Regions from separate parts of the Gordonia sp. WA4-43 genome, predicted to be linked through region 3. Evidence: predicted binding sites of a transcription regulator. Region 3 holds the regulator's gene; each other region holds the start of a gene.
The links. Region 3 encodes LexA, which represses DNA repair genes until DNA is damaged. Its sites were predicted from a motif close to CGAACANNTGTTCG; they were not measured.
Positions count from the first base shown of each region.

Region 1: LEL84_RS19470 (HNH endonuclease signature motif containing protein) is a predicted target of LexA. The motif match lies at 1,775-1,788, and genes of this name have one in related genera.
Region 2: LEL84_RS02730 (HNH endonuclease signature motif containing protein) is a predicted target of LexA. The motif match lies at 2,025-2,038, and genes of this name have one in related genera.

Region 1 covers NZ_CP084736.1:4,287,580-4,291,322, forward strand. Annotated here, with positions in the region: gene LEL84_RS19465 (diacylglycerol kinase) at 1-80, shown strand, start outside; gene LEL84_RS19470 (HNH endonuclease signature motif containing protein) at 124-1,743, opposite strand; gene LEL84_RS19475 (nitroreductase family protein) at 1,939-2,370, opposite strand; gene ykgO (type B 50S ribosomal protein L36) at 2,419-2,541, opposite strand; gene LEL84_RS19485 (hypothetical protein) at 2,607-3,743, opposite strand, start outside.
Region 2 covers NZ_CP084736.1:579,761-583,503, reverse strand. Annotated here, with positions in the region: gene LEL84_RS02740 (MFS transporter) at 1-785, opposite strand, end outside; gene LEL84_RS02735 (manganese-dependent inorganic pyrophosphatase) at 923-1,846, shown strand; gene LEL84_RS02730 (HNH endonuclease signature motif containing protein) at 2,064-3,686, shown strand.
Region 3 covers NZ_CP084736.1:311,020-314,762, forward strand. Annotated here, with positions in the region: gene LEL84_RS01450 (DeoR/GlpR family DNA-binding transcription regulator) at 1-62, opposite strand, end outside; gene LEL84_RS01455 (phosphoenolpyruvate--protein phosphotransferase) at 212-1,921, shown strand; gene lexA (transcriptional repressor LexA) at 1,899-2,603, opposite strand; gene LEL84_RS01465 (LysM peptidoglycan-binding domain-containing protein) at 2,829-3,368, shown strand; gene nrdR (transcriptional regulator NrdR) at 3,468-3,743, shown strand, end outside.

The sequences.
Region 1 (3,743 bases), 1.5 Mb from region 3:
TGGTCGATGCGAAACCCGGACTGGTCACCGCGCTCGACCTGCCGCTCATCTCCGGGCGGGGGCTCTTCGTGCAGAAGTAGCCGCACTCGACGACGGCGGGCGATGTGATCCGACAGGCGAGAGTCATCGACTGGCGAGTAACTCCATGAGGTGTGCTTCGACGAGGGACGGCCGGGGTGTGCGTGGTCCGGGTCGGGGTGGTCGGACGTCGATGACGTGGCTGGTTTTCAACCATGATCGGCGCGCGTGATGTGGGCGTGGCTCATCGCCGGACGTGGTGCGTCCGTGGATCTCTCGCCGAACCTGTTCCAGGTGGGCCTGCAACCGCTTGGGTATGTCGGGTCGGCGGTTGATGTGTTCGGGGTTGGGTGGCGCGCCGGGTTCGGCGTTGAGTCGCCAGGCGCAGCGGCCTTCGTCGGGTCCGGATCGGGCGATGCGGGTTGTGTATTGGCCGGGCTGGTCGCCGACCATGCGGTTGTGTCGCGGGCAGGCTGGGGCGAGGTCGTCGATGTCGGTGAGACCGCCTTTGGCCCAGTCTCGTTCGGCGTGATGAAGCTCGATGTGGGTGGCGGGCTGGTCGCAGCCGGGTGCCGAGCACACTTCCCCGGCGGGGCGGGCGAAGGAGACGAGGCGTTGTTCGCGGGTGGCCAGACGTTTGGCGCGCCCGAAGTGCAGGGGGACGGTGGTGGCGTCTTTGAAGATCGCCAACCATGGCTGGACCTCGCCGGCCATCGCGATCAGGTCCCGGATGGGCAGCAGGGTGCCGGTGGCGGTGGTCGCGAGTCCGGCTTCGCGGATCAGGTCGGAGAGGTCGGCTTTGATGATCAGTTGGACGGGCAGGCCTCGGTGCGAGGTGCCGAGTGTTCCGTCGGCGAAGCCGGCGGCGAGTGCGGCGTCGAGGGCGTCGTGATTGGTCTGTGCGAGGGTGCGTCCGTCGCGGTCGGCTGCGGCGGTCAGGGCGTCGGGGTCGGCGGTGCCGGCCGGCCCGCTGGGCGAGGCCGGGTCGTCGGGGTTGTTGAGTCCGGGTTTGCCCCAGACGGCGAACATCATGGTGAGCCGGGCGGCGAGTGCGGGGGTGAGGGTGCCGGAGATTTTGGCGGTGCCGTCGGCGCGTTGCCGGCCGATCCACAGGCCGCGGCGTCGTTTCTGGTCGGTGTCGTCGGACAGTGTGCCGTCGGGGTCGAGGTGGGCGAGCAGGCGGGCGCCGAGTTGGGTGATGTCGGCGGGGGTGTGGGCTTCGGCGATTTCGGCCATCTGTCGTTCGGCGGCGACCTGTACATCGTGGTCGATGGTGCCGGGGATGCGGTCGAGGACGTCGAGGGTGGCCTGCACGTGCGCGGTGCCGACCGCGCCTTGTGCGAAAGCTTCGGCGAGGCAGGGGTATTCGGGTGGGAGTACCTCGCCGCCGAGGCTGGTCCGGTGGGTGGTGGCGTCCATCTGCTTACGGCGGCGCATCGGGTTCGACACTCGTAGCCGGTGCGTCATGAACTGCATGAGGGTGCGGCAGCCGGCCTTGCGGGGCAGGTCGCGGGCCACGGCCTGATCGATCTGCCGGTCACCGGCGACGGTCAGACGCGCGATGGCGCGTTCGGTGGCAGAGGCGACGTCAATCAGTTCTTCGTCGGTGCAGGAGGACAAGTCGACGGTCTGTAGTTCGTCGAGGTTCGCGTGTAGTTCGGCGACGAGTTCGGCCGCGCGGGACGCGGGCGCGCCGTGGTCGGCGAGTGGTGTGGTGCTGGGCATGACGGTCACCTCCCCCCGAGAGCCGGTGCTGCGAATGTACGTACGTTCGAGTGTACACGAGTTCGGCAGGTCTGGCCACGAAAACAATTGCCCGACAATGTGAATCAGATTCATAGTGTTGCGGGAGCTTGTCGGTGGCGACCGGTAGGATTCGGCGGGGCGATGAGGGTTGTCGGTTGGGTCAAGCGAACACGATCACCACGACGGCAGCCCGCGTGCGTCGAGCTGCGCACGCAGTCGCTCCCGGCCGTGTAACGACTCGGCATGGGCGAGACGAGCGAGAACCCTTGTGCTCCAGTCTCCCTCGAGACCATACCGACGGTTGTAACCGGACAGGACCTCGTCGTAGGCCTCGACGTGGGAGTCCGCAGACTCGGCGTCGTAGGTCTCGTGCTGGAGAACCGCCGCTTGGGGCAGGAGGGGTTTGATGCCCGCGGGCTCGGTCGGATCGGGTCGTCCGATCGCCGGGCCGAAGGTCGCGACCGCATGGTCGGGTAGGCCGAGTTCGTCGGCCACCGCCAGTGGGTGGTTGCGGATCGACCCGACGAACACCGTTCCGAATTCCAGGGATTCGGCGGCGACGACTGCGTTCTGGGCGGCGAGCGCGGTGTCGACGAAACCGACGATCGTGGATTCGAGGTAGTCGGCGGCGTCGAGAGACGCCGCCGACGGCGATCAGCCCTGGCGCGCCTTGAATCTGGGGTTGCCCTTGTTGATCACGTAGATGCGCCCCTTGCGCTTGACCACTTGTGAACCGGGTTGGTTCTTCAACGACCGGATGGATGCACGGACCTTCAACGGAGCCTCCTTAATGGAAATTGTTTCCATTAAAGCAGGTCCGTCGACGAGCGCCGAGGCGGGTGTCAGACCTCCCAGGTGTGCACCGGCTCGCCCTCGTGCATCTGGGTGACGTAGTCGCGGAGCATCCCGTGCAGCGCCTGTGTCCGGCTCTCGCCCGCGCGTTCGCGGGCCGCGACCGCCTGGCGTTGCCAGACCGATCCCGTCTGGCGGGAGATGCACCGGCCCTCGATGACCGACAGGTAGCGCTTGCGGGCCTTGTCGGAGACGCCGAACCTCTGCAGTCCGTCCTCGGCGAGCACGAGCAGCCGGCGCAGGACGAGTTCGTCGGGCCGCACCCAGCCGACGTCGGGCCAGTAGAGCTGCGATTCCATGCCGGTTCGGGCGCCGGACTGCAGGTTCTCGGCGGCGGCGTTGAACGACATCCGCGACCACAGCGGCCGATCGGATTCGACGAGGCCCCGGACGACGCCGTAGTAGAACGCGGCGTTGGCCATCGTGTCGACGACCGTGGGACCGGCGGGCAGCACGCGGTTCTCGACGCGCAGGTGGGCCTGTCCCTCGTGGATGTCGTAGACCGGACGGTTCCAGCGGTACACGGTCCCGTTGTGCAGACGCAGTTCGTCGAGGGTCGGGATGCGTCCGTCGTCGAGTTCGGCGAGCGGGTCGGTGTCGGTGCAGACGGGAAGGAGTGCGGGGAAGTAGCGCGTGTTCTCCTCGAAGAGGTCGAAGATCGTGTTGATCCATCGCTCCCCGAACCACACTCGCGGCCGGACACCCTGGTTCTTCAGCTCCAGCGGCCGGGTGTCGGTGGCCTGCTCGAAGACCGGGATGCGGCTCTCGTGCCACAACGCGGTCTCGGCGAGGAACGGCGAGTTCCCGGCCAGGGCGACCTGCACCCCGGCGATGGCCTGTGCCGCATTCCAGTGCGAAGCGAAGTCTTCCGGCGCGACCCGCAGGTGCAGCTGTAGTGAGGTGCAGGCCGCCTCGGGCAGGATCGAATCGGTCGAGGTGCGCAGGTGCTCGGTGTGGTGCCCATCGGTCAGCGGGACACCGGTGATGTCGATCTCGAGGTCCTCGCCGCGGGCGGCGAAGATCTGCTCGTTCAGCAGGTCGTAGCGTGGGTTCGCCGAGATCCAGTGGTGCGCGAAGTGTTCGGACTTCAGCGTCGGCAACATGCCGATCATGACCAGGTGGCTCGA
Region 2 (3,743 bases), 270 kb from region 3:
ACACTGCCGAAGAACCGCGGGTCCAGGAGCGGCTCGTCGCGGCGCAACTCGTACCAGACGAGAACCACAGACGAGCACGCAGCGACCGCAAAACAGCCGACGATGACGCCGGACCCCCAGCCCAGCACATGCCCTTCGATGATCCCGAACGTCACGGTTCCCAACAGCACGAGGATCAACAGCTGACCCACCACATCGGCCCGTCGAGGCTGTGGCGCCCTCGACTCGGGGACGTACCGCCGGCTGAGAACGAGGGCGAGCACGCACACCGGGACATTGAGCACGAAGATCGCCTGCCAGCCCAGGCCGGAGACCAGCGCACCACCGACGACCGGGCCGAAGGCCAGACTCGCCCCGAATGCACTTCCCCACAACCCGATCGCCCGCGCACGCGCCTTCGGCTCGGTGAACACAGTGGTCACGATCGACAGGGCCACCGGGTTCAGCATCGAGCCACCGACCGCCTGGACGGCCCGGGCCGTGATGAGCACCTCCGGTGTCGGCGACACCGCGCAGAGCACCGACCCGGTTCCGAAAATCGCGAGGCCGACCCCGAAGATGCGTCTGCGACCAAGCCGGTCGCCGGTGGTGCCGCCGAGGATGAGCAGGCTCGCGACGACCAGCGTGTACGAGTCGACCACCCACTGGAGCTGAGACGGCGTGGCGTCGAGATCGGCACCGATCGACGGCAGCGCCACGTTGACCGCGGAGATGTCGAGGCCGACGAGGAACATGCTCAGACAGCAGACGACCAGGATGACGCATCGACGCCCGGTCGTGGACATGGAGCCAATGTAGAACGCCGACCCCGGGGCAGGCGCCGACCCGGTGAGGATCATGCCCACCGGGAACGAGACCGCGAGGCGCCGGGATCGTCGTAGTCTGGGCCCACGCGCACCGCCGAGGAGAAAGCCGAGGTCCCATGTCGAAGATCCTGGTGTTCGGACACCGCAACCCCGACACCGATGCCATCGGGGCTGCGATCGGCCTCGCCCACCTCGAAGCCGCGCTGGGCAGCGATGTCGAGGCCGTCGCCCTGGGCCGGCCGAGTCTCGAAACCGCCTTCGCCTTGGACCATTTCGGACTCGACGCACCGCGCGTCATCGAAACGGCCGCGCCGGCGGAGGTCATGCTCGTCGACCACAACGAGCGCCAGCAGAGCGTCGCCGACATCACCGACGTGACCGTCCTGAAAGTCATCGACCACCATCGGATCGCCAATTTCGAGACGGCTGCGCCGCTGTACATGCGCGTCGAACCGGTCGGATGCACCTGCACGATCCTCACCCGGATGTATGCGGAGAACGGGGTCGAGATCCCGCGCCCAGAGGCGGGCATCATGCTGTCGGCGATCATCTCCGACACCCTGTTGTTCAACTCCCCCACCTGCACCGACGCTGACCGTGCCGCCGCCGCGGAGCTCGCCGCGATCGCGGGCGTCGACGTCGACGAGTACGGCGACGCGCTTCTACGGGCCGGGACCGCGCTCGGCGACGAGCCGGTGTCGGCGATCATCGGACGGGACTCCAAGAGCTTCGAAATGGGGCCGAAGACGGTGCGGGTCTCGCAGATCACCACGGTCGACTCCGCCGAGGTGCTCGCACGCCGCGACGAGTTCCTGACGGCGATGGCCGCCGAGAAGGAGGCAGCCGGCTACGACCTCTACCTCCTGCTCATCACCGATGTGATCAAGGCCGACTCGGATCTGCTGGTGGTCGGCGAACCCGCCTCGGCGGTCGAACAGGCACTCGGGGTCACCGTGGCGGACGGCCATGCCTTCGGCAAAGGCGTCGTCTCGCGCAAGAAGCAGATCGTCCCGCAGTTGACCGAAGTGCTGGACGTCTGAGCGGTCTCTGGCCTCCCCGCGCACATCCGCTGTCGAGAGAGGACTCGTAACAACATAATTCGAGGACAACGCAAACAGGCGCCCCCCATCTACCACACAGCACCGACAAGTTGTCCCGACGAATACCGTTGCACAACAGAAACTTTCGGGTTGCGAGATGCCGGCTGTGGTGTAAACTCGAACGTACATTCGCAGCTACGGTACTTGGGGGGTGGCCATGTCTGACGGATCAGCGACGCCGCAGCCGCGTGCCGTCGAGTTGATTGCCGACCTCCACCGCATCGTGGACGAGTTGCAGACGGTCAACCTGGGGCCGTGCACCGATGCCGAGTTGGCCGAAGTGGCAGCCGATACCGAGAAAGCGATCGCACGGTTGACTGTTGCCGGTGACCGGCAGATCGATCAGGTCGAGGCCCGCGACCTGCCCCGCAAAGCCGGGTGCCGAACACTCATGCAGTACATGACCCACCGGCTACGAGTGTCGAACCCGATGCGACGCCGTAAGCAAATGGACGCCACCGCGACCCGCACCAGCCTCGGCGGCGACATACTGGAACCCGAAAACCCGACCCTGGCTGAGGCTTTCGCCGCAGGAGCGGTCGGTTCCGCGCACGTGCAGGCCGCCCTCGATGTCCTCGACCAGATTCCCCACGGAATCGACCACGACGTGAAAGTCGCGGCCGAGCGACAGATGGCCGAGATCGCCACCGACCACACACCCGCCGACATCACCCAACTCGGTGCCCGGCTGCTGGCACACCTCGATCCCGACGGCACATTGGCTGATGACACCGACCAGAAACGACGCCGCAACCTGTGGATCGGTCGGCAACGCGCCGATGGCACCGCCAAGATCTCGGGCACCCTCACCCCCGAACTCGCCGCCCGGTTGACGATGATGTTCGCGGTCTGGGGTAAACCCGGACTCAACAACCCCGACGACCCCCACTCACCGTCCGGACCCGCCGGGACCGCTGACCCCGACGCCCTGACCACCGCAGCCGACCGTGACAGCCGTACTCCCGCGCAGATCAATCACGACGCGCTCGACGCCGCCCTGGCCGCAGGTTTCGCCGACGGGACCCTTGGAAAGTCGCACCGCGGATTGCCCGTGCAACTGATCGTCAAAGCCGACCTCAACGACCTCATCCGCGAAGCCGGACTCGCGACCACCGCCACCGGCACCGTGCTGCCCATCCCGGACCTGATCGCGATGGCCGGTGAGGTCCAACCGTGGTTGGCGATCTTCAAAAACGCCACCGCCGTCCCGCTGCACTTCGGGCGCGGGAAACGACTCGCCACCCGCGAACAACGCCTCGTCTCCTTCGCCCGCCCCGACGGCGAGGTGTGCTCGACGCCCGGGTGTGATCAGCCCGCCACCCACGTCGAGCTTCATCACGCCCAGAAGGACTGGGCCAAGGGTGGTCTCACCGACATCGACGACCTCGCCCCAGCCTGTCCCCGTCATAACCGCATGGTCGGTGACCAACCCGGGCAGTACACCACCCGCATCGCCCGGTCCGGACCCGACGAAGGCCGCTGCCTCTGGCGACTCAACGCCGAACCCGGCGCACCACCCAACCCCGAACGCCTCAACCGCCGACCCGACATACCCCGGCGATTCACACAACACCTGAACACCGTGCGCGAACAGATCCACGGACCACCAACGCGGTCCGGTGATCACGCGCGCCCGAACAACCGGCACCACGACGACGCGCGTCGCTCATGGTCGAGAACCAGCCACGTCATCGACGTGAGACCAACCCGACCCGGCCAACGACAGCTCCAACCCTCCCTCGTCGAAGCATTCCTAGCCGAGCTCCTCGCACGCAACTGACTGCGCTGCTACGCAAGAGGACCCGTCGTAGCTCGCCGACCTCGACGTGCTCCTTCG
Region 3 (3,743 bases):
GATGCCCGCCCCGCGAGGCGCACCTCGTCGACGATCGCCTGTTGTCTCTCCTCGGCGTACACACGGCTCCGATCTCCGGTTTCGACCACCCCGCTTGTTGAGGCGTGTGGGATTGGATGTTGTAGTTACTGTGTTTACGCCTGTTTGTGTTGACAAGTCAAGCACTTTTTGTAACGGTGGTCACATCGGTAGTCGAATGAGAGGCAAGACGATGGCGCAGATCCTGACGGGAACCCCGGTGGTCGGCGGGTTGGCCCACGGTCCCGCGCTGTGGCCGGGCGAGCGACCCGATCACTCGCCGGAGAAGCTCGGCGTCGGTGTGGAGATCGCCGAGGAACGGCGCGCCGACGAGGTCACGCGCTTCGCCACCGCGGCCGGCGCCGTCGCCGCGCGGCTGCGCACGCGCGCGTCGCAGAACACCGGGGTGACGGCCGAGGTGCTCGCCGCGACGGCGGGCCTGGCCGAGGACCGCGGCTGGATCGGTGCCGCGACCGCGCTCATCGGCAAGGGCGCCCCCGCCGAGGCCGCTGCCGTCGCGGCCACCGAACAGTTCGCGGCGGTGTTCACCAAGCTCGGCGGACTGATGGCCGAGCGGGTCACCGATCTCAACGACGTGCGCGACCGGGTCCTCGCCGAACTGCTCGGCCTACCCGAACCTGGTGTGCCCACTCCGGAGGTGCCGTCGGTCCTGCTCGCCGACGACCTCGCGCCCGCCGACACCGCGGGCCTCGACCCCACGAGCACCATCGCCCTCGTCACCCGCCTCGGCGGACCGACCAGCCACACCGCGATCATCGCGCGCCAGCTGGGGATCCCGTGCGTGGTGGCGGTGGCCGACCTGGACGAGATCGAGCCCGGCACAACCATTCTCGTCGACGGCAGCACCGGGCGAATCGAGGTGGAGCCCGATGCGGAGGCGGCCCGGGCTCGCGTCGACGAGGATCGGCGGCATGCCGCACTCGTCGCCGGCTGGACCGGTCCGGGGCAGACCGCCGACGGGGTGGCCGTGGCGGTGCTCGCCAACGTCGCCGACGGATCGTCGGCACGCGCCGCGGCCGGGTACCCCGTCGAGGGCGTCGGGCTCTTCCGCACCGAACTCGCGTTCCTCGAGCGTGCCGACGAACCGTCGGTGGACGAGCAGGCCGCGATCTACCGGGAGGTGCTCGATGCGTTCGACGGGCAGAAGGTGGTCATCCGCACCCTCGACGCCGGGTCCGACAAACCGCTCCGGTTCGTGACCCATCCCGACGAATCGAACCCAGCGCTCGGCGTGCGGGGCGATCGGATCGCGCTGGCGCACCCCGAGATCCGCGCGCATCAGCTCGACGCGATCGCGCAGGCCGCGTCGGGGTCGGCCGTCGCGCCGTGGGTCATGGCGCCGATGATCGCCTCGCCGGCGGAGGCGCGCACCTTCGCCGCCGAGGTCCGCGGCCGTGGTCTGGTCGCCGGGGTGATGATCGAGGTGCCCGCGGCGGCGATCCTGGCCGAAGCCGTCCTCGCCGAGGTGGACTTCGTATCCATCGGCACCAACGATCTGACCCAGTACACGATGGCGGCCGACCGGATGTCGGCCGATCTCGCCGGACTGACCGACCCGTGGCAACCGGCCGTGTTGAGCCTCATCGCGGGTGTCGCGGCAGCGGGTGCACGTCAGGGAAAGCCGGTCGGGGTGTGCGGCGAGGCCGCCGCCGATCCGAACCTCGCCTGCGTGCTCGTCGGTCTCGGGGTCACCTCGCTGTCCAGCGCGCCGGCTGCTGCCGCGGCCGTGGGGGCCCGGCTCGGCGAGGTGTCCGCACCGGACTGCCGGGCCGCCGCCGAGGCTGCCCTGGCCACCTCGGATCCCGCCGCGGCGCGCGAGGCTGCCGCGGCGGTGCTCGACGGTTCGGTCGGTGGAGAGGTCAGACTCGCCGCATCACGGTGACGACCTTGCCGAGGATGACGGCATCGTTGCCCGGGATCGGATCGAACAGTTCGTTGTGCGGCATGAGCCAGACGTTGGGGCCCTGACGCTTGAAGGTCTTCACGGTGGCCTCGCCGTCGATCATGGCCGCGACGATGTCGCCGTTGTCGGCGACGTTCTGCTGCCGGACCACGACCCAGTCGCCGTCGCAGATCGCGGCGTCGATCATCGACTCGCCGACGACGCGCAACAGGAAGAGAGATCCCTCGCCGACCAGCTCACGGGGCAGCGGGAAGACGTCCTCGACGGCCTCCTCGGCCAGGATCGGACCGCCGGCCGCGATTCGGCCGAGAACCGGCACGAAGGTCGGCTCGGGCAGCTGACCGGCCGACGGGGTGTCCGGCGACGGGGTGTCACTCGGGGCGATGTTGACCGCACGGGGACGGTTCGCGTCGCGCTTGAGCAGCCCCTTGCGTTCCAGCGTCCGCAACTGATGGGCCACCGACGACGTCGAGGCCAGGCCGACCTCGTCGCCGATCTCCCGGATGGTCGGCGGATAACCGCGCTCGCGCACCGAGCGGCGGATCACCTCCAGGACCCCGGCCTGTCGCGGGGTGAGTGAGGCCTCGGCGGCGGCGGCGTCGAACGGGGCCTCGTCGTCGGCGCCCCGCGCTCGGCCGCGCCTATCGCCGGTGTCACTCATGTTCGGTTCCTCTCGTCTTCGGAACGTGCTGGTAGATGGCTTGCACCGGGTCCGAGCCTAGCCGAGTGCGACCGGCACCTCAAACATTTGTTCGATGTGTCGCGAGACTTTGTCGGGACGTCGTGCTACAAATTCGAACATCAGTGCATCGAACATCTGATCGATGTTCGAACACCGACCGTCACACCCCGCACGATCCCAGACACCCGAACACCGGAGGGCACCATGCGCACCGCCACTCTCGTCGCTCCCGTCCGCACCGACCGTCCCGACGCTGTCCGGCCCCCCACCGACCGCGCCGATGGGGTCCGGACGCGCGCCCCGCTGTCCGACGGCGGCCGCCCGGTAGACAACCGGCCGGCCGGCACCCGACCGCGGGGTGCGTCGCCGGTGACCCCGCGGGTCGGCGGCACCCACTGTGGCTCTCCGGTCGGGGTGCGCGGGCGTGGCCCGGTCGGACCCGACGCGGCGGTGTTCCGTCGCCGCCGCCGCACCGCGGTCGCGCTCCTCGCCGGCGTCGGGCTGGCGTTCGTCGTGTGGGTGTTCGGTGTCGTGGGCCAGAACTACTCGGACTCGCTGACCCCGTCCGCCGTGAGTGCCGAGGTCGTCCACGTGCGCTCGGGGGACTCGCTCAGCTCGATCGCCGGCCGGGTGGCACCCGAGATGCCGCGCGAGGTCGTGATCGACGAGATCGTCGCGATGAACGATCTGGGGTCGAGCGCGCTGCAGGTGGGCCAGCCCCTGCTCACCCCCCGGTACCGCTGAGGCTGGGCGGTATCCTCGATGTCACAGGGGCCGGCCGACAAGCGGCGGGGCGCACGCTTCGGGTGCGTTCCAGCGTCCCGCGACCTGCGTGAGGACACGATGCGCTGCCCCTTCTGCAAGAACGACGACACCAAGGTCATCGACTCGCGTGTCGCAGATGAAGGGCAGGCCATCCGCCGCCGTCGCTCCTGTGTGGAGTGCGGTCGCCGGTTCTCGACCGTGGAGAGCGCCGTGCTCGCGGTGGTCAAACGCAACGGCGTGACCGAACCATTCAGCCGGGAGAAGGTCATGCGCGGCGTGCGGCGAGCCTGTCAGGGCCGCCACGTCGCCGAGGACGCGCTCGCGCAACTCGCCCAGCAGGTCGAGGACACGGTG